Regions from separate parts of the Amycolatopsis sp. lyj-108 genome, predicted to be linked through region 3. Evidence: riboswitches for the same ligand, from Rfam matches in the RefSeq annotation. Region 3 holds a riboswitch; each other region holds the start of a gene.

Region 1 (6,473 bases), on a different contig from region 3:
CGCACGCTCAAGAACGACAACGGGTTCGACCTGGGAACGGTGCCGCTGAAGACGGCGTTCGCCGCGTCGTGCAACACGACCTTCGGGCGGCTCGCCGGGCAACTGCCCGCGGACGGCCTCGCGAAGGCCGCGAGCCAGTTCGGCCTCAACGCCGACTTCGAGATCCCGGGGCTGGCCACCGAGACCGGGAAGGTGGAGTCGTCGGGCAGCGGCGACGAGCAGGTCGAAGCCGGGATCGGCCAGGGAAGGGTGCAGGTCAGCCCGCTGGGCGCGGCGCTCATGGCCGCGACCGTCGCCACGGGGAAACCGGTGGTGCCGAAGCTGTGGCAGGGGCTGGAGACCAAGGTCAACGCCGGTTACCAGGCTCCGTCCGCCGGGGTGTTGAACCAGGTCCGCGCGATGATGCGCGAGGTCTGCACGACGGGGACCGCGAAGGCGTTGAAGGGCAGCGGCGCGGTCTTCGGCAAGACGGGGACGGCGCAGTTCGGTTCGGGTGCCGACGCCAACGGCTGGTTCGTCGGCTACCGCGGGGACGTCGCCTTCGCCGTCATGCTCGAGGGTGCCAACGACTCCAAGCCCGCGGTGCAGCTGGCGGCGAAGTTCCTGGCCGGCTGACGGTTCGGCGCTCGCCGAAGCGTGGGTCTTCTACGGTGAACGCATGGAAACGATCGCACTGGCCGAGGTCGCGGCCGTGCTCGCCGATCCGAGCCGCGCGTCGATGTGCCTCGCGCTGCTCGACGGGCGCGCCTGGACGGTGACGGAGCTGGCGGGCGCGGCCGAGGTGGCCGCGTCGACGGCGAGCGAGCACGTGACGAAGCTGGCCGAGGCCGGGTTCGTCGTGCGGGTGAAACAGGGACGGCACAGTTACGTCCGGATAGCCGACCCCCGGGTGGCGGAGCTGATCGAGCATCTGGCGCAGCACGCCGAGCACCGCCCGGTGAAGGGATTGCGCTCGTCGGTGCGGGTGAAACGGCTGGAGTTCGCCCGGACCTGCTACGACCACCTCGCCGGGAGGGTCGGCGTCGCGCTGCGGGACGGGATGCTCGCCACCAGGCTGATCGACGAGGCCGACGGCCTGACGTTGACCGGTCGCGGACGCGAGGTGCTCGGCGGGCTCGGGGTGGAGATCGCCGACGGCCGCCGCCCGATGCTGCGCGACTGTCTGGATTGGACGGTCCGGCGTGATCATTTGGCGGGCCGGGTCCCCGCGGCGTTACTGTCTCACGCGGTGAGTGCCGGCTGGTTGTCCCGTGAGGGCGACCGCGCGGTGAAAGTCCTGCCCGCGGCAGAGAAACCGCTCGCGGAACTCGGTGTCGACCTGGTGGCCCTGCGCAGTCCCTAGTGGACAGTCTGTAACACAGTCCGTTCGGCTCGCCGTCGAGCGGTGCACGAAGGTGTGACGATCACCGCCTCACTATTCTGGAGCCCTCACGGCGACCGGACGGGAGGCGACATGGAGCAGCTCCCGCTCATTCTCGGTACCGGTGGAGCCGTCCTCCTCGTCGCCGTGATCGCCGTCCGGGTGTCGATCCGGGTCGGCCTTCCCTCGCTGCTGCTGTACCTGGGGATGGGGGTCCTGCTCGGCGAAGCCGGGTTCGGCATCCAGTACGACAACCCCGAGCTCACCCAGTCGCTCGGCCTCGCCGCGCTGGTGATGATCCTTTCCGAGGGTGGCCTCACCACCCGCTGGACGGCCGTGAAACCGTCGCTGGGCATCGGAATCGCACTGTCCACAGTGGCCGTCGTGGTGAGCATCGCGGTCACCGGCGCGGCCCTGCACTGGTTGCTGGGCCTGGACTGGCGGATGGCGTTGCTGTGGGGTGCGGTGCTGGCGTCGACCGACGCCGCCGCGGTCTTCTCCGTGCTGAGATCGGCGGGGATCGGCAAGCGGCTCGTCGGTGCGCTGGAGATCGAGTCGGGGATCAACGACGCGCCCGCCTACATCGCCGTCGTCGTCCTGGCCGAGGGCACGACCATCGACTGGTCGCTGCCGCTGCTGGTGATCTACGAACTCGGCGCCGGGCTGGTGATCGGGCTGGCCTTCGGCTGGGGCGGGGCGTTCGCGCTGCGCCGGGCGGCGCTTCCCGCCACCGGTCTGTACCCGCTGGCCACGGTCGCGGTCTGCGTCGTGGCGTACTCGAGCGGGCAGCTCGCCCACGCGTCGGGTCTGCTCGCCACCTACGTCGCGGCCCTGGTGCTCGGGAACTCGAAGCTGCCGCACCGGTCGGACACACTGTCCTTCGCCGAGGGGCTCGGGTGGCTCGCGCAGATCGGGCTGTTCGTGCTGCTCGGCCTGTTCGCCTCGCCGAGCAGGATCCTCGAAAGCCTGGTCCAGGGCCTGGTCGCGGGCGCGGTCGTGCTGTTGCTCGCCCGTCCGTTGTCCGTGGTGCTCTCGGCGCTGCCGTTCAAGATCCCTTGGCGAGAACAGGTGTTCCTGTCCTGGGCGGGCTTGCGCGGGGCGGTCCCGATCGTGCTCGCGCTGATCCCCCTGTCGTCGGGGGTGCCCGGCGCGCAGGAACTGGTCGACGCGGTGTTCGTGCTGGTCATCGTGCTGACGCTGCTCCAGGGCGCGACACTCACCCCACTCGCGCGCGTGCTCGGGCTTGCCCAGCACGCCGAAGCGCACGAGATCGACGTCGACTCCGCTCCGCTCGACGAGATGGGCGCGGAACTCCTGCAGGTACGGATCAACGCCGGATCCAAGATGCACGGCGTCTACCTGGCCGAACTGCGGCTGCCCATCGGGGCGACGATCAGCCTCCTCGTCCGCGACGGCACCGGCTTCACACCCAACAAGAACACCCGGCTCCAGGAACGGGATCAGTTACTCGTCGTGACCACTGCCGAAGTCCGTGACGCGGCCGAGCGGCGCCTGCGGGCCGTCGACCGCGCCGGACGCCTCGCCAGGTGGAAGGGCGAATCCGGCCAGTAGGTCACGGCCCGGCACCAGCTGTTCGTCGGTTGATCTCAGAAAATTCTTCCCTTCCGTCCTCCTTTTGGATTACTTTCCCGGCAATCGACTCCATCGAATGGGTGAGTGTCGCCGGGTAAGGAGTACGCAAGGTGACGAAACTTCCTGTGCGGTTCGCCGGTCTGGGGGTCGCTGCGGCACTCGTCGGGGTAGTTCTCACCGCCCCGGCGGCGACAGCGGCCGGCGCCTTTCCCGCGTTCGGGCTGCCCTTCGAGACCGGCCAGTCGGTCTACTCGGCGGGGATCCACTCGGACAACGGGACTTCCGGCGTGAAGAACGCCATCGACTTCAGCCCCGGCGACCGGACCGTTCGCGCCCCGCTGGCGGGCACGGTCCGGATCCAGCACTGCGACGGCGGCGACTGGGTGACCGTCGACCACGACGGCGGCTGGCGGACCGGGTACTACCACCTGGAAGGCATCGCGGTCACCGACGGCCAGAAGGTCGCCCCTGGTGACGCCCTCGGCCGGACCGGTAACGCCCTGCCCTGCGGTGGCAGCAGCACCGGCGCCCACGTGCACTTCACCCTGTGGACGCTGCCCGCGGCCGCCGCGCAGGGTGGCGACTCGCGCGACTTCGGCGTCGGCGCGGGCAACTGGAACGGCATGTCCTACGACGAGGTCTCGACCAAGGTCGCGGCGGCCTACGGCGAGGCGGTCGACGGCAAGACCTTCGGCGGCTGGCAGTTCACCGCGGGCACCGATCAGTATTCGGGGACCGCGACCGAGGTGTCCTCCCGCGCGATCGTCCCGCTGCCCGGCCGATTCCGCGTCTGACCTGCCGCAATTCGGCACCTGATTGCGATAGTTCGCCGCGGGGCACGTGAGCGGCGTCTCAAGATGCGGACGAGGGGTGGCTCGATCGCCCGTCCATCCGCTAACTTCGTCCGTAGGTCACGAGTGTCAGCGTCAAGCCCCGGCTAGCTGACCGGCAACCCTCCTTCCGCGGTGGGGTGCCCCGGGTGAGGACCTGGCTCGTCGCGTGGTGCGACGGGCAAGCGCGGGATCCTCGTCGGGTCCCCTGGCCCGGAGGATGACGATGACTCTCGCTCTCGAACGCACGAACACCCCCGCCGCTGTCGGGGAAACCGTTGCCACACACGAAATCCCGACGGTCGCGTGCGCCGATCTGCGGGTTCCGCTGGTGACCGGTGGCGGCAGTGACCATATCGGATACGCGAATCTCGACCACGCGGCGAGCGCGCCCTGCCTGGACAAGGTGCGGGCCGCGGTCGACGAATTCCTGCCCTGGTACGCCAGCGTGCACCGCGGCGCCGGGTTCGCTTCGCAGATCTCCACCAAGCTTTACGAGCGCACGCGCGGAATCCTGCGGGACTTCGTCGACGCGCGGTCGACCGACGCCGTCGTGTTCACCCGCAACACCACCGATTCCTTCAACCTTCTCGCGCGCAGCCTGCCGAAGCACACGTCGGTCGTCGTGTTCGACACCGAGCACCACGCCGCGCTGCTGCCGTGGAAGGGACCGAACGTCCGCAGGGTGCAGACGCCGCGCACTCGCCTCGCCGCGGTGTCCGCTGTGGACGAAGCGCTCGCGGACTGCCCGCAGGGGCCGCGGCTGGTGGTCATCACCGGCGCGTCCAACGTGACCGGGGAACTGTTGCCGGTCAAGGAGATCGCCGCCGTCGCGCGGCGGCACGGCGCCCGGATCGCGCTCGACGCGGCGCAGCTCGCCCCGCACCGGAAGATCTCGGTGCGCGAACTCGACGTCGACTACGTCGCGCTGTCGGGCCACAAGCTGTACGCGCCTTTCGGTGCCGGAGCGCTGATCGGCCGCGCCGACTGGCTGCGCGCCGCCCAGCCGTACCTCGCCGGTGGCGGGGCGACGAAGCTCGTCAACTGTGACTCCGAAAACCTCGGCGTGGTCTGGAATTCCGGCCCCGAGCGGCACGAAGCCGGTTCCCCCAACACCGTCGGCGTCCACGCGCTCGGTGTCGCCTGCCAGACGCTGGCCGCGAACTGGGACGCGATCGTCGCCCACGAGGACGAACTGCTGGCGCGGCTGCGTCGCGGTCTCGCCGCCGTTCCCGGATTCGCCGAACTGCGGCTGTTCGACGCGCCGGTCGACAGGGTCGGCACGCTCAGCTTCGTCGTCGACGGTTTCGACCCTGGCTGGCTCGCCGCGGTCCTTTCGGCGGAGTACGGCATCGGCGTGCGAGACGGCGCGTTCTGCGCGCACATCGCCACCAAACGGCTGATCTCCGCCGCCGGTTCGACCGGGCAGCAGGCCGTCCGGGTCAGCCTCGGCCTCGGCAGCACCACCGAACACGTGGACCGGCTCGTGCTGGCGCTGCGCCAGATCGTCGCCCGCGGCGCCCGCTGGCAGTACGAGAAGCCCGAGGGCCGCTGGGTGCCGGAGAACGATCCGAGGGAACTGCCGCCGTTCTGCGCCTGACCCACTAGCCTCACCCCGCATGGGGAACGAGCGACCGCGTTACTGGTTTCCGCTGGCGTTGCTGGGATTCGCCCAGCTCGCGGTGGTGGCCCTGTCCTTCGGCGGAATGCGATCCGGGAGCTGGTTCGCCTACGCGCCCGCCGGTGAACAGCAGTCGTTCGGGTACGTGGGCTTGTACGGGGTCGAGATGAGCCGCGAGTCCGCGGCCGTGCTTTCGTTGTCCGGCGTCGGCCGGAACGACGGCTGGCTGTTCGCCGTCCTCGCGGTCTACCTCGGCACGGTGCTGTTCTACGCCTTCCGGGCGAAGACCGCGCGATGGTGGAAGGTCGCCGGGATCGCGCTCGGCGGGCTGGTCGCCATCGTGCTGGCGGATCTGGTCGGCTACTGGGAACTCGAAATGGACGGCGACGCGCGGAGCGCGGTTCTGTTGACGCTCGGCCTGGCCGGGCTCGCCTGGCTGGAGCGCAGCGTGCTGGTGCTCGTCGTGGCCGCGGCGTTCGTGCTCTGCGCGGTCGTGCTCGCGCAAGGACAGCTCGCGTTGGTGCTGTCGTCGCTGGTCGCGCTCGCCGGCGCGTTCGCGGCCCTGCTGAGCAGGCCGAAGACAGCCGCCGAGGAGGCCTGAGCACGCTCAGTGGACAATGGGGGAGTGAGTACAGAGCCCGAAACCGCGCCACCGTCGCCGCCGCTGCCCACGAAGCGCGTCGCCGTGGTGTTCGCCGTCGCCGCGGTGCTGTGGGGGATCGACCTCGTCACCAAACAGATCGCCGTGTCCACGCTCGAGGGCAAGCAGCCGGTCGAGTTCCTCGGCGGACTGGTGTACTTCCAGCTGGTGCGCAACCCCGGTGCCGCCTTCTCGATGGCGACCGGGCTGACCTGGGTGCTCGCGCTGGTCGCGATCGCCGTCGTGATCGCCATCGTCTGGCTGTCCCGGCGGCTGCGCTCGGTCGGCTGGGCGATCGGCCTCGGCCTGGTGCTGGCCGGTGCGCTCGGCAACCTCACCGACCGGATCTTCCGCGCGCCGGGCCCGCTGCAGGGACACGTGGTCGACATGATCTCCGCGTTCGCGCCGAACGGGCAGGGCTGGGCGATC
Region 2 (6,473 bases), on a different contig from region 3:
CGTGGCGATCGTCTGCGGCTCGATCCTTCTCCTGCTGAGGGTGCTCCGGGTCGGGCCGCGGACGTCCGCCGCCGCGGCCGCCGCGGGGCTCGCCGGGTTCGTGGTCCTCGCCGGGCCCGCGCCCAGCGTGCTCCGCGCCGGGGTGATGGGGGCGGTCGGGCTGCTGGCGCTGGCCTTGGGGCGCAGGGGTTCGGCGCTTCCCGCGCTGGCGTTCGCGGTCGCCGGGCTCGTCGTGGCCGATCCGGCCATGGCCGCGGACTTCGGGTTCGCGCTTTCGGTGCTGGCAACGGCCGGGCTCGTCCTGCTGGCACCGAGGTGGGCCGAGTGGCTGGTCGGACGCGGAGTTCCGGCGGGCTACGCCGAGGGGCTGACCATCCCGCTTGCCGCGTTCGTGGTGACGACGCCGGTCATCGCGGGCATGGCGGGATCGGTCAGTCTCGTCTCGGTGGTGACCAACGTGCTCGCCGCGCCGGTGGTCGCCCCGGCCACCGTGTTCGGCGTGCTCGCCACCGTCGTCGGACCGTGGTGGCCGTCGGCGGGCAGGCTGTTGGTCCGCCTGACCGAACCCGAGGCGAGCTGGCTCATCACCGTGGCCCGCCACGGCGCCCGGGCGCCGGGTGCGGTCGTGGACTGGCCGGATGGCTGGTGGGGTGGACTGTTGGCGGCCGGTCTGCTCGTCGTGGTGCTCGTCGTCGTCCGGCTGCGTCACGCCAGGATCTTGCTGGCGGTCGTGCTGGCCGCCGGTCTGCTCGTCTTCGTGCCCGTGCGGGTGCTGGCACCGGCGTGGCCACCGGCGTCGTGGAGTGCCGTCGCCTGCGACGTCGGACAAGGAGATGCCGTGGCCCTCGCCACGGGCGAGCCGGGCAGAGCGGTCCTGGTCGACACCGGGCCGGAACCGGGGCCGGTCGACGAATGCCTGAGCAGGCTGGGCGTGGATCGCGTTCCGTTGATCGTGCTGAGTCATCTGCACGCCGACCACATCGGCGGCCTCGAATCCGTCTTCGAGGGCCGGTCGGTCGGTGCGGTCGCCGTCGGCCCGGGCCGGGCTCCCGCCTGGGCGTGGCAGCAGGTCGCGGACGAGACCGCGCGCCGCGGGATTCCCTTGCTGGAGCTGGGGATCGGGCAGCGGCTGGACTGGCCGGGCCTGTCGCTGGACGTACTGGGGCCGCGGTATGTCACCCGGCGATCGGTCCTCGAACAGGACGGCACGGTGATCAACAACGGTTCGGTCGTCCTGCGCGCCGGGACCCCGGCGGGCAGGCTACTGCTGACGGGCGACGTCGAACTCGCCGCGCAGACCGACCTGATGGCCGAGGGTGCCGATCTGCAAGCCGAGATCCTGAAGGTCCCGCATCACGGAAGCCGTTACACGGCACCGGATTTCCTCAACGCCGTCGCACCGAGGGTGGCGTTGGTGAGCGTCGGAGCCGGAAACACCTACGGCCATCCGAACAAGTCCACTTTGGACAATCTGGCCGCGGTCGGCGCGTCGATCGCCAGAACGGATACGGACGGCGACACCGCGGTCGTCGCCGACGCGCGAGGACTTGCCTTGCTGCGCCGGGGTGAGCCCCGCGGCCCGCCTCGTTCTTGAGGCGGGCCGGGCGGGGGACTCAGATGCCGAGTGCTTCGCGGACCGCGTCGGCCGAGGCGCTGACGGTGGCCTTCGGGCCGATCTTGCCCTCAACGGCGTCGAGGGTCTTGAGGCCGTCACCGGTGATCAGCAGGACGATCTCCTCGTCCGGGTTGAGCTTGCCGGTCTCGATGAGCTTCTTGGCCGTCGCGACGGTGACCCCACCGGCGGTCTCGGTGAAGACGCCCTCGGTGCGGGCGAGCAGCCGGATGCCCTCGACGACCTCTTCGTCGGTGACGTCTTCGATCGCGCCGCCGGTGCGGTTGACCACGTCGAGGACGTAGGGGCCGTCGGCCGGGTTACCGATCGCGAGCGACCGGGCGATCGTGTCCGGCTTGACCGGCTGGACGACGTCGTGGCCCGCGCGGAAGGCCGCCGAGACGGGGGAGCAGCCGGTGGCCTGCGCGCCGAACACCTTGTACGGCGTCTCGTCGACGAGGCCGAGCTGCCCGAACTCGCGGAAACCCTTGTCCACCTTGGTGAGCTGGGAACCGGAGGCGATCGGCACCACGATCTGGGAGGGGAGCCGCCAGCCGAGCTGTTCGGCGACCTCGAAGGCCAGCGTCTTGGAGCCTTCGGAGTAGTAGGGCCGGACGTTCACGTTGACGAACGCCCAGCTCTCCTGCTCGGCGGCGAGCTGGGTGGCGAGCCGGTTCACGTCGTCGTAGTTGCCGTCGACCGCGATCAGGTCGCCGTCGTACACGGCGGTGGTGAGGATCTTCGCGCGCTCGAGGGTCTTCGGGATCAGCACGACCGACCGCCAGCCGGCGCGGGCCGCCGCGGCGGCGACAGCGTTGGCCAGGTTGCCGGTCGACGGACAGGCGAGCACGTCGAAGCCGAATTCGCGGGCGGCGGCCAGCGCGACGGCGACCACGCGGTCCTTGAACGAGTGCGTCGGGTTGCCGGTGTCGTCCTTGACCCAGACCTTCTTGACACCCAAGGCTTTCGCGAGCCTGTCGGCCTGGATGAGCCGGGTGGCGCCGGGTTCGGTGTTGGGGATTTCTTCGACGTTCGACGGAACGGGAAGGAGTTTCTTGTAGCGCCAGATGTTCTTCGGTCCGGCTTCGATGTCCTCGCGGCGCACGCGGCCGAAGTCGTAGGCGACTTCGAGCGGCGAGAAGTCCTCGGCGGAAACGAATTCGGGGGCGAGCGGCTGCCGGTGTCCCTCTTCCTTCGACACCAGTTCGACGGCCGGTCCGAGATCCGGGGTCTTGGTGGTGGAGGTCGTGCCGAGGGTTGCGGTCATCGCGAGGTCCTTTCCTCATCTGCCCCGCCGTGGCGGGCCGGAATTGGCACCGTGTTCGTCAGCTATCCCGCGATCGCGGAATGACAGGCTGACGCCGGTTGCCGGGGCTTCGTCGGGCCGTTCCCTCTGCCCCTCTGGATGAGCGGTATTCGATTGTCGGCACGCGTGTCATCGCGTCGCCTCGCCAACACCGTACGACATGAGCCTCAGGTGGGGCCACCGTGCCCGGAACACATCACCGGACAAAGCACACGAGAGGACGAGTGGCAGGATCGTCACCGTGACGACGCAAGCTTCCGCCCCATCGCCGCTGGTCCTGGTTCTCGGTGAGGAAGAGCTGCTGATCGAACGCGCGATCCGCGGCGCTTCGGATGCGGCCAAAGCCGCCGATCCGACGGCGGATCTCTCCCGGATCCGGGTGTCGGACCTCACAGTCCCGGCGCTCGCGGAGATGGTCAGCCCTTCGCTGTTCGCCGAAGGAAGAGTGATCGTCCTCGAATCGGCGCAGGACATTTCGCAGGAGCTCGCCGACGGGGTGATGGCCTACGTCAAGGCGCCCGCCGACGGCATCGTGCTCGTCGTCGTGCACAGCGGAGGCGGTCGGAGCAAGGCCGCGAAGGCGCTCCCCGCCGCCTTGAAGAAGGCTGGGGCGGAGGTCGTCGAATGCCCGAAGCTGACCAAGGCCGCTGAGCGGGAGTCCTTTGTCCGCAACGAGGTCCGCAGGGTCGGCGGGAAGATCGACGGTGCGGCCGTGCTCGCGCTGATCGACACGGTCGGCTCGGATCTGCGTGAGTTGTCGTCGGCCGCGACCCAGCTCGTCGCGGACGCGGGCGGAACGGTCGACGAGCAGGCGGTCCGCCGCTACCACCGGGGCCGCGCGGACGTGAACGGATTCGCCGTCGCCGAAAAGGCCGTCGCCGGCGACAAGGCCGCGGCGCTCGAATCGCTGCGCTGGGCGATGCAACTGGGCGTGCCGCACGTGCTGGTCGCCGACGCTCTCGCCGACGCGGTCCGCACGATCGCGCGGGTGTCCGGCGCCGGTCGCGGGAACCCGAACCAGATGGCGGGCGAGCTGGGGATGCCGCCGTGGAAGGTGCGCAAGGCGCAGGGGCAGGCCCGTGGCTGGGGTCAGGACGGTCTCGCCACCGCGATGCGGGTGGTCGCCCGGCTCAACGCCGAGGTCAAGGGGGTCGCGGCCAACCCGGAGTACGCGTTGGAACGCGCCGTGCTCGAGGTCGTCGACGCCCACGGTACAAGCCGCTGAACATGGCGAAGGGCCCCAGCGACGCGAGTCGCAGGGGCCCTTCGAAAGCCGATCAGAGAGAGTTCGCGCGCTTCGCGAGCGCGGACTTCTTGTTGGCGGCCTGGTTGGCGTGGAGAACGCCCTTGGTCACAGCCTTGTCCAGCTTCTTGGCCGCGTCCTTCTGCAGCTCCAGGGCCTTGGCCTTGTCGCCGGCGTCGGCGGCCTCGCGGAACTTGCGGATCGCGGTCTTCACCGAGGACCGGATCGCCTGGTTGCGCTGACGCGCCTTCTCGTTGGTGGTGATGCGCTTGATCTGCGACTTGATGTTGGCCACGGGGGCGCTCCTCTTGAATCTCTCGGTGGTTTTCGCCGCCGCGCTGTGACCGGCCCTGCATGCTCGTGAGAGCGGCGCGGGTTTCCTCCATGACGGAATGCCACACGACGGTGAGAGGCAAGCTTAACAGCCGCTCCGGGGCCGCTCACGGCCGCCTGGGGAGGGGTGATTGCGGTACGGTGAAGATCGTAGTGCCTAGGGTTCCGCCGCCTGCCCGTTCAGCGAAACACACAATCAGGGCAGAGGGGACAGGTCCGAGCGGCACCATCGGCGGGGCCGGAAGCGCCGCCGTTCATCTGACGGGACAAAAGCCTGGAGGACCGGTGTTTTCCGCATGCGCGGAAAACGGGAAGGTCCGCCGTGAACGCCACCGCTCTGTCCTTGGTCGTCATCGCCGCAGTCATCCACGCGGGCTGGAATCTGGCAGCCAAGCGGATCCGCCGTGGCGGAGCCCGGTTCGTCTGGGCTTACTACAGTTTCTCCGCGATCCTTCTCGTGCCCGTCATGGCGGTCTCACTGGCGGTGGAGCCGCAACGTCCACAGTGGACCTGGCTGTTCGCCGCCGTGGTCACGGCGGTGTTCCACGTCACCTACGGGATCGTCCTCCAACGGGGTTACGCCGTCGGCGATCTGTCCGTCGTCTATCCCGTGGCCCGCGGTACCGGGCCGCTGCTCTCGGTGCTCGCGGCCGTCGTGCTGCTCGGTGAGCGGCCAGGGGTGCTCGGACTGATCGGCGCGTTCCTCGTGATCGCCGGGGTGCTGGTCATCGGCACCGGGCGCGCACCGGCGCACGCCGACGCCGCCGATCGCGTCGCCCGCCGCAAAGGCGTGGCCTACGGACTGCTGACCGGGGTCACGATCGCCGCCTACACACTGTGGGACGCGCATTCGGTCACCGGACTCGGTGTCCCGCCGATCATCTATTTCGGAACCGGTGCGATCGTGCAGAGCCTGCTCATGGCGCCGTACGCGCTGAAGGACCGCGAGGAGGTCGCTTGGCTGTGGCGCGAGCACAAGCGCGAAATCCTCATCGTCGGCCTGCTCTCACCGGTCGCCTACCTGCTGGTCCTCTACGCCCTCCAGATGGCCCCGGTGAGCCTCGTCGCACCCGCGCGGGAGCTGAGCATCGTCCTGGGCGGCGTCGCCGCCTGGTTGGTCCTGGGGGAGGCGAACGCCGTCCGCAGGCTGGCCGGGTCGGTGGTGGTGCTGGCGGGGATCACCGCGATTGCGATGGCCTGAACCCATCCGGTAGGGATGGGGTCATGGACGTGCTGAGCAGCAGGGTGCTGATCCACCCGAAGGACCTCGAGGTGTCGACGGCGTTCTATCGGGACACCCTGGGCTTGGCGATCGACAAGGAGTTCCCCGGCGGGACGGTGTTCTTCGCCGGGAACGGGTCGATCGAGATCGTCGGTACCGGGAAGACCGGCCCGACCCCTGACGTCGCCTTGTGGCTCCAGGTCCGGGATCTGCCCGCGGCGCTCGCGGAGCTCGCGGCGAAGGGTTTGGAACCGGTCCGCGGGGCGCGTCGTGAACCCTGGGGCCTGGACGAAGCGTGGATCGCCGACCCGGACGGCACCAGGATCGTGCTGGTCGAGGTGCCGCGTGAGCATCCGTTGCGCACCGACCCGCGTTAGGGCCGTGGCTTGATCGCGCGCAGCTGAGCGGCGAGTGAGGCGCCGAAGCCCGGCGGGTCCCAGGTCCAGGTCTGCAGGTCGGTGAAGCCGGCGGCGGCCGCTTCGTCGGCCAGCTCGTGCCGGGACACCGGCAGCCACTTCTCGTGCGAAGACAGCAGCAGCCTGCCGCCGGGCCGCAGCACGCGGAACAGCTCGGCGAAACCGGCCGCCCGGTCTTCCCACAGCTGCACGTTGTTGACGCTCAGGATCACGTCGACGCTCTCGTCGGGCTCACCGGTGGAGTCCGCGGAGCCGCGCCGTAGCTCGACCTTGTCGCCGCAGCGGCGGCGGGAGCGGGCGAGCATCTCCGGGGAGGGGTCGACGCCGACCGCACGGTCCGC
Region 3 (6,473 bases):
TCACCTGCCCGTCCCCGAACAGGGCGACGATCGTGTCGCAGACGCGTTCCACCAGATACCGGTCGTGCGAAACGACGACGAGACTGCCCGGCCACGAATCGAGCAGATCTTCCAGCTGTTGCAAAGTGTCGATATCGAGATCGTTCGTCGGTTCGTCGAGCAGCAGCACATTGGGCTCCGCCATCAGCAGACGGCACAGCTGGAGGCGTCGCCGTTCACCACCGGAAAGGTCTTCGACCGGCGTCCACTGCCTCGACGCGGGGAACCCCAGCTTTTCGGCCAGCTGCGAAGCGGTGAGCTCCTGCTTACCGAACACGACCCGCCCCGAGATCTCTTCGATCGCCTGCAGCACCCGCAGATCACCCGGCAGATCGTCGAGCTCCTGCCGCAGATGCGCGAGGCTGACCGTCTTGCCTTGGATGCGCCGACCCGTCTCGGGCTCGGTGTCACCGCCGAGCAGCTTGAGCAGTGTCGTCTTGCCGGACCCGTTGACGCCGACCAGACCGATCCGATCGCCGGGCCCGATCCGCCACGTGACGTGATCGAGCAAGGTGCGGTCGCCGCCGACGGTCAACGTGGCGTCCTCGATCTCCAGCACGGTCTTCCCCAGCCGGCGCCGGGCGAACGTCTGAAGTTCGACCGAATCCCGCGGCTCCGGCACGTCGGAGATCAAGGCCTCCGCCGCCTCGACGCGGTAGCGCGGCTTCGACGTCCTGGCCTGCGGGCCGCGACGCAGCCATGCGAGCTCTTTACGTGCCAGGTTCTGCCGCTTTTCCTCGGCCGTCGCCGCCAGCCTCGCCCGCTCGGCCCGCGCGAAGATCCAGTCCGCGTATCCGCCTTCGTACTGCTCGACGCGACCGTTGGCGACCTCCCAGGTCACACTCGCGACCGTGTCGAGGAACCACCGGTCGTGGGTGACGACCACGACCGCGATCCTGCGGTTGAGCAGGTGATCCGCGAGCCAGCGCACACCTTCGACGTCGAGATGGTTGGTGGGCTCGTCGAGCACGACGAGGTCCAGTTCACCGGTGAGGGCCGCCGCCAACGCGACGCGGCGCCGTTCGCCACCGGACAGGTTCGCCGTCGCCTTCTCGATTCCGAGAGCGGTGATTCCCAGACCATCCATAATGGACCTGACTCGCGCGTCAGCGGCCCACTCGTGCTCCGCGCCGTAGCGCTCCAGCACGACGTCTCCGACCGTGCTGCCGTCGGGAAGTTCGGTCCGCTGGGTGACCACGGCCATCCGCAAGCCCCGAACTTGACTGACACGTCCCGTATCCGGCTCGGCGATCCCCGCGAGGACCTCCAGCAGCGTCGTCTTCCCGCCCCCGTTGAGACCGACGACGCCGATACGCTGCCCCTCCGCCACACCGAGCGAAACACCGTCGAGCAGCGGGCGCACCCCGAAGGACTTGCTCACCGACTCCAGGTTGACCAAGTTGGCCATGCCTCAGCCGATCCTTTCCAAAAAGCTTGCAACACAACGAATTAGTCGGTGTCCATTTCGGACACCCTCATGCGTGGACCCGAGGCGGCGACGGTCGCGGCGCGTCATCCCCGCCGACCAGCCGGGCTCCGGGGACCGGCCCGTGTGCGACACGCACCGTGCGACAGACCCCCGCACCGGACAGCTCCGCGGCGACCTCGACGGCCGACTGCGCGTCCGCGCAGAGAAAGGCGCAGGTCGGCCCGGATCCGGACACGGTGCCGGCGAGCGCACCCGCGTTGACCCCGGCCCGCAACGTGCGCCGCAGTCCCGGACGCAACGAGACGGCGGCCGCTTGCAGGTCATTGCCGAGAAGCAACGCCAGCTGCCGCGGATCACCGGACGCCAGCGCCTCGACCACCGGAGTGTGCGAACCGATCCGAGGCGGGCTGCCCTCTTCACGCAACCTGTCCAGCTCGCCGAACACCCGCGGAGTCGAAAGACCACGCTGGTCGAACGCCAGAACCCAGTGGAACGTATGCCTCGACAAGACCGGCACCAGCTGCTCGCCTCGGCCGGTACCCAACGCCGTTCCGCCGTAGAGCGCGAAAGGAACATCGCTGCCGAGCTTCGCGGCGATACCCGCCAGCTCGTCGCGGGAGATGTCGAGCTTCCAAAGCGACGCGAGGCCCACCAGGGTCGCGGCCGCGTCGGCGCTGCCGCCGGCCATTCCGCCCGCTACCGGGATGCCTTTGCGCAGCACCACTCGGACCTTGGACTCGCCGTCCGCCTTGCCGACGTGGGCCGCCAGTGCCTGCGCCGCCTTCCAGGCGAGGTTGTTGGCCCCTGTCGGCACGGCACCTTCACCTTCGCCGTAAACCTCGACGCCTGGGTCTTCAGTGACCGCGACGGTCACCTCGTCGGTCAGGGAAAGCGCCTGGAACACGGTCACCAGCTCGTGGTAGCCATCCGGGCGTACGTCACCGACCGACAGGTGCAGGTTGACCTTGGCGGGGACCCTGACGGTCACTGGGGGCGGTACGACGGCGAGCACCAGTCAAGACTACGTGGCCGCTCCACTTCTGCTGTCACCAGGAGAAAAGAGAACGGGACGTGTCAGACACGAAACGGGCCGCCCGGACAGCTTTCGTCCTGGACGGCCCGTTCGCGGCGAAATCAGGCGGCGACGCCCTGCGGTCCGCGGACCGAGTGGGTCACGTGGCCGCCGCGTTCGGCGATCCAGGCGAGCGCGGCGTCCGCGCGCTCACCGCGCACACCGAGGCGGAACCGGCCGACCGGCGTGTCACCGATCCGGGTCAGGCCGCCGCCGATGGTGGCGAGTTCGACGTCGAAGCGACCGGCGGCTTCCGGCAGCAGCGCACCGACCGAAGCGAAGCCGACGAGCACGACGTCCACCGCGCGGTCGTACTTCGAGGCCTGCGCCCGCCCGGTCTCGATCGCGGGAAGCAGCGCCTGCGCGGTCCGGCTGTTCGGGTCGGAAACCAGGTCGAGCACGGTTCCCCGTTCGATGATCGCCCCGGCCTCCAGTACCGCGACGTCATCGCAGACACGGCGGACCACGCCGGCGTCGGGAGTGGTGAGTAGCACGGTGACTCCGAGCTCGGCACGCGCCCGGTCGAGCACGGTCAGGACCGCGCCGGACTCCTCGGGCTGCACACCCGCGGTCGGGTCGTCGGCCAAGAGCACGGACGGCCCGGCGGCGAGAGCCTTGGCGATGGCCACCCGGCGCAGCTGCCCCTCGGTCAGGTCGCCCGGCCGCTGCCCCGCCCGGGGAGTGAGCCCGACCAGGTCGAGCAGGTTGCCGACCCGGTTGCGGCGCTGCGGACCGTCGAGGCCGAGCTGTTCGAGCGGCGAAGCGATGTTGCCGGCGATGGTGCGCTCGGCGAGCAATTCCGGTTTGGTGCTCACGACACCGACCTGACGGCGGATCTCTCGAAGACGACGTCCGTCGAGGGTTCCGGTGTTGAGGCCGTCGAGCCGGACGACGCCGCGGTCGGGGCGCTCCTGCAGGCCGATGCAACGAGCGAGGGTCGACTTGCCGGAGCCGGCCGGACCCACCACTCCGAACAGCGAGCCCGCTTGGATGTCCACGCTCACATCGCGCAGGGCGACGACGGGATTTCCGTTGAGGGGAAAGGATTTGGACAGGTTTTCGACAGTGATCACGAAGGGCTCCATGCGCATGGGGCGCTGCATCTTTCGAGCGCGCCGACCGTCACCGAGTAACCGTCCGGAACGGACGGATTCAGAGATAAGGGAAAGAACTCAGGCAGTAACGGTGGAGCGTCGACACGCACTTACCGTGCGGCGACCTTCATCGACAACGCGTCGCCTGGTCAGCAGGAGCGGGTGGGTGACCCTGTTCATTAGGCACAGCCTCCATCGGTCCTGGCTGTAGCACCTGCCCTGTGGAGGGTGGTTGCTGCGACTTCGGCGAGCCAGGTCTCTCAGTCGCTCGGGATGGTTCACTGAGTAAAACCGATCCCACTGGATGAAAGCAAGCGCGTAGGCGCAGATCACACGTCTGGTCGCGTCCATCATACAGGATCCGCTGTCCATATTATGAGACAGTGATAGGCGCCCTTGGACTTCGGCAGGGGCGCTGCCTGCTAAGACGCGTCGGGCTCAGGCAGATCGAGAAGAAGACTTACGCACTCGTGCTGACCTTGACCAACTCGCGTCGGCGCGGTGCCGGTCACATCTGCCGCGGTCGGTCAGACGGCCGCGGCGGCGATCCGAGCGAACTCGTGCACGTCCAGCTGCTCTCCGCGGGTCTTGGGGTCGATCCCCGCCTTTTCGAGCAGCTCCCCCGCGCGCTCGGCGGAACCGGCCCATGACGCCAACGCGGCGCGCAAAGTCTTCCGCCGTTGGGAGAAGGCGGCGTCCACCACTGCGAACAGCCGCTCCCGGTCGACGGACGACACCACTTCGCCCCGCTCGAAAGCGACCAGTGCGGAATCCACATTCGGAACCGGCCAGAACACCGCACGGGGCACCGCGGCGACCTTGCGCGTCTTCCCGTACCAAGCGAGCTTGACGCTGGGCACGCCGTAAGTCCGGCTCCCCGGCCCTGCCGCCATCCGATCCGCGACCTCGGTCTGGACCATCACGAGGCCGCTGGTCAGCGACGGCAGCTCGGCGAGCAGGTGGAGCACGACGGGAACCGCGACGTTGTACGGCAGATTCGCGACGAGCGCGGTCGGCTGCGTGGGCAGGTCGTCCGCCGTGATCCGCAAAGCATCCGCACCGACGACCTTCAGCCTTTCGGCCCCGCCTCGTTCGGCCACGGTGTCCGGCAGTCGCTTCGCCAGCACGGGATCGATCTCGACCGCGACGACCTCGGCACCGGTCGCGAGCAGTCCGAGGGTCAGCGAGCCGAGACCCGGCCCGACTTCCAGCACGACGTCACCTTCGCCGATCCCGGAAAGATCGACGATGCGGCGCACGGTGTTGGGATCGTGCACGAAGTTCTGGCCGAGCTTCTTGGTCGGACGTACGTCCAGCTCGGCCGCAAGCGCCCTGATCTCCGCAGGGCCGAGCAGTTCAGTCACCCGACGATCGTAGTCAGCCGTGGCAAGCCACGATTGGCCGGTGGACGACGTCGTACTCGAAGGTGAGAAAGTCCGGCTGCGCGACTGGCGGCCAGCCGATCTCCCCTCACTCGAAGACCTGCTCGATCCCGCGCGGCCTTGGCACAAGACCAACGGGCCCTACTTCGGCACCCCGACCGCGGCTGCTGTCGCATCCACGGCCATCGAACTCACGACCACCAAGGCCGAACGGCCCGATCCCCGCACCAGCCTCGCCGTGTGCGACCTGGGCGACGGCAGGTTGATCGGCCGGGTCAGCTGGTACTGGGAAAGCCGGCAGACCGACTGGCGGCGGATGGGACTGGTCATCTACGACGAGCGGTACTGGGGCGGCGGATTCGGCACCGAAGCCTTGCGTCTGTGGACGACGTACCTGGTCTCCCGCACCGACACGCTGCGCCTGGACTTCGCGACGTTCTCGGGGAACCCGGGAATGATCGCCGTCGGACGACGGCTGGGTTTCGTCGAAGAAGGCCGGTTCCGGCGCGCTCGACGCTGGTCCGGCGGCGTGCACGACGCCGTCGTCTACGGGGTGCTCCGCGAGGAGTGGGAACAGCTCGACCCCTCAGGCAGGGGTCCGACGTGATCCGCCCCCATCATCCTTGTGGCGTTTCGAACTGACACCTATCCCACTCCAGGGTGATACGCGCAGGTCGGCGCCCCCGGAGGGTAATGATCATCCACCCGATCGATACCGTGCATTCGTTCGAATTTGCCTCGACAATCGAGGGATGACCAGCACAAACATTCCCAAGGCCTTCCCGCTCAACCTGCCGGAAGGTGACGCCGAACTGCTTCTCGACGAGTTGCAGACACGGCTACGCGAAGGGCGACGTCTGATCGCCGAAGTCGGCCAGATCCTGGCCGAGATCGAGTCCCGTGGTGTCCGTGAGCTCTACGGATACAACTCGATCGCCGCCTTTTACGAGCATGTGGCCCGGGTGCCTCGAGCGGAGGCCCAGAAGGTGACCGCTCGAGCGGTCGCGCTCAATTCGAGACGGGTGCGCGACGGCACGTCGATCGACCCCGTCGCGCCTTTGACCGGTACTGCGGCCTCCACCGGCGCGCTGGCCGAGGCCGGCATAGACCGGATCGTCACCGTCATGAAGCGGCTGCCCGACCACCTCACCGCGAGCACGCGCCACGAGGCCGAGAAGGGCCTGGTCGAGCTCGCCTGCGTCGCCAGACCACGCGACGTGACGGTGGCGGGGACGGAGTTGCTCGCCCAACTCGACCCGGACGGGAACCCCAAAGAGGATCCCAGCCCGAAACTTCAGCGAAGCGAGTTCTGGTTACGTCAGAAGCGCACCGGTCGTTGGGACCTGCGTGGCAACCTCGACCCCGAAACAGGCGCCCGCCTGAACGCGCTTCTGGTGCCGCGGGCGTATCCGGCTCCGAACGGAGCAGCCGACGACCGCACGCCGGCGGAGAGACGC

What was found. Region 3 has a riboswitch for S-adenosylmethionine ahead of ACLJO0_RS26995 (methionine ABC transporter ATP-binding protein). Riboswitches for the same ligand answer to the same signal wherever they lie in the genome.
Region 1: another riboswitch for S-adenosylmethionine. It lies ahead of ACLJO0_RS39525 (aminotransferase class V-fold PLP-dependent enzyme); the one in region 3 lies ahead of ACLJO0_RS26995 (methionine ABC transporter ATP-binding protein).
Region 2: another riboswitch for S-adenosylmethionine. It lies ahead of thrC (threonine synthase); the one in region 3 lies ahead of ACLJO0_RS26995 (methionine ABC transporter ATP-binding protein).

The regions. Positions count from the first base shown of each region.
Region 1 covers NZ_JAJPWQ010000015.1:186,822-193,294, forward strand. The annotation lists gene ACLJO0_RS39505 (penicillin-binding transpeptidase domain-containing protein) at 1-615, shown strand, start outside; gene ACLJO0_RS39510 (ArsR/SmtB family transcription factor) at 659-1,342, shown strand; gene ACLJO0_RS39515 (potassium/proton antiporter) at 1,454-2,932, shown strand; gene ACLJO0_RS39520 (M23 family metallopeptidase) at 3,064-3,747, shown strand; SAM riboswitch class IV at 3,863-3,977, shown strand; gene ACLJO0_RS39525 (aminotransferase class V-fold PLP-dependent enzyme) at 4,010-5,383, shown strand; gene ACLJO0_RS39530 (hypothetical protein) at 5,403-6,005, shown strand; gene lspA (signal peptidase II) at 6,030-6,473, shown strand, end outside.
Region 2 covers NZ_JAJPWQ010000012.1:134,517-140,989, reverse strand. The annotation lists gene ACLJO0_RS34735 (ComEC/Rec2 family competence protein) at 1-1,594, shown strand, start outside; gene thrC (threonine synthase) at 1,614-2,879, opposite strand; SAM riboswitch class I at 2,892-3,024, opposite strand; gene holA (DNA polymerase III subunit delta) at 3,160-4,143, shown strand; gene rpsT (30S ribosomal protein S20) at 4,196-4,456, opposite strand; gene ACLJO0_RS34715 (EamA family transporter) at 4,817-5,695, shown strand; gene ACLJO0_RS34710 (VOC family protein) at 5,719-6,093, shown strand; gene ACLJO0_RS34705 (class I SAM-dependent methyltransferase) at 6,090-6,473, opposite strand, start outside.
Region 3 covers NZ_JAJPWQ010000008.1:24,853-31,325, forward strand. The annotation lists gene ACLJO0_RS26985 (ATP-binding cassette domain-containing protein) at 1-1,447, opposite strand, end outside; gene ACLJO0_RS26990 (4-(cytidine 5'-diphospho)-2-C-methyl-D-erythritol kinase) at 1,515-2,480, opposite strand; gene ACLJO0_RS26995 (methionine ABC transporter ATP-binding protein) at 2,603-3,613, opposite strand; SAM riboswitch class I at 3,824-3,914, opposite strand; gene rsmA (16S rRNA (adenine(1518)-N(6)/adenine(1519)-N(6))-dimethyltransferase RsmA) at 4,162-4,998, opposite strand; gene ACLJO0_RS27005 (GNAT family N-acetyltransferase) at 5,039-5,623, shown strand; gene ACLJO0_RS27010 (DUF222 domain-containing protein) at 5,769-6,473, shown strand, end outside.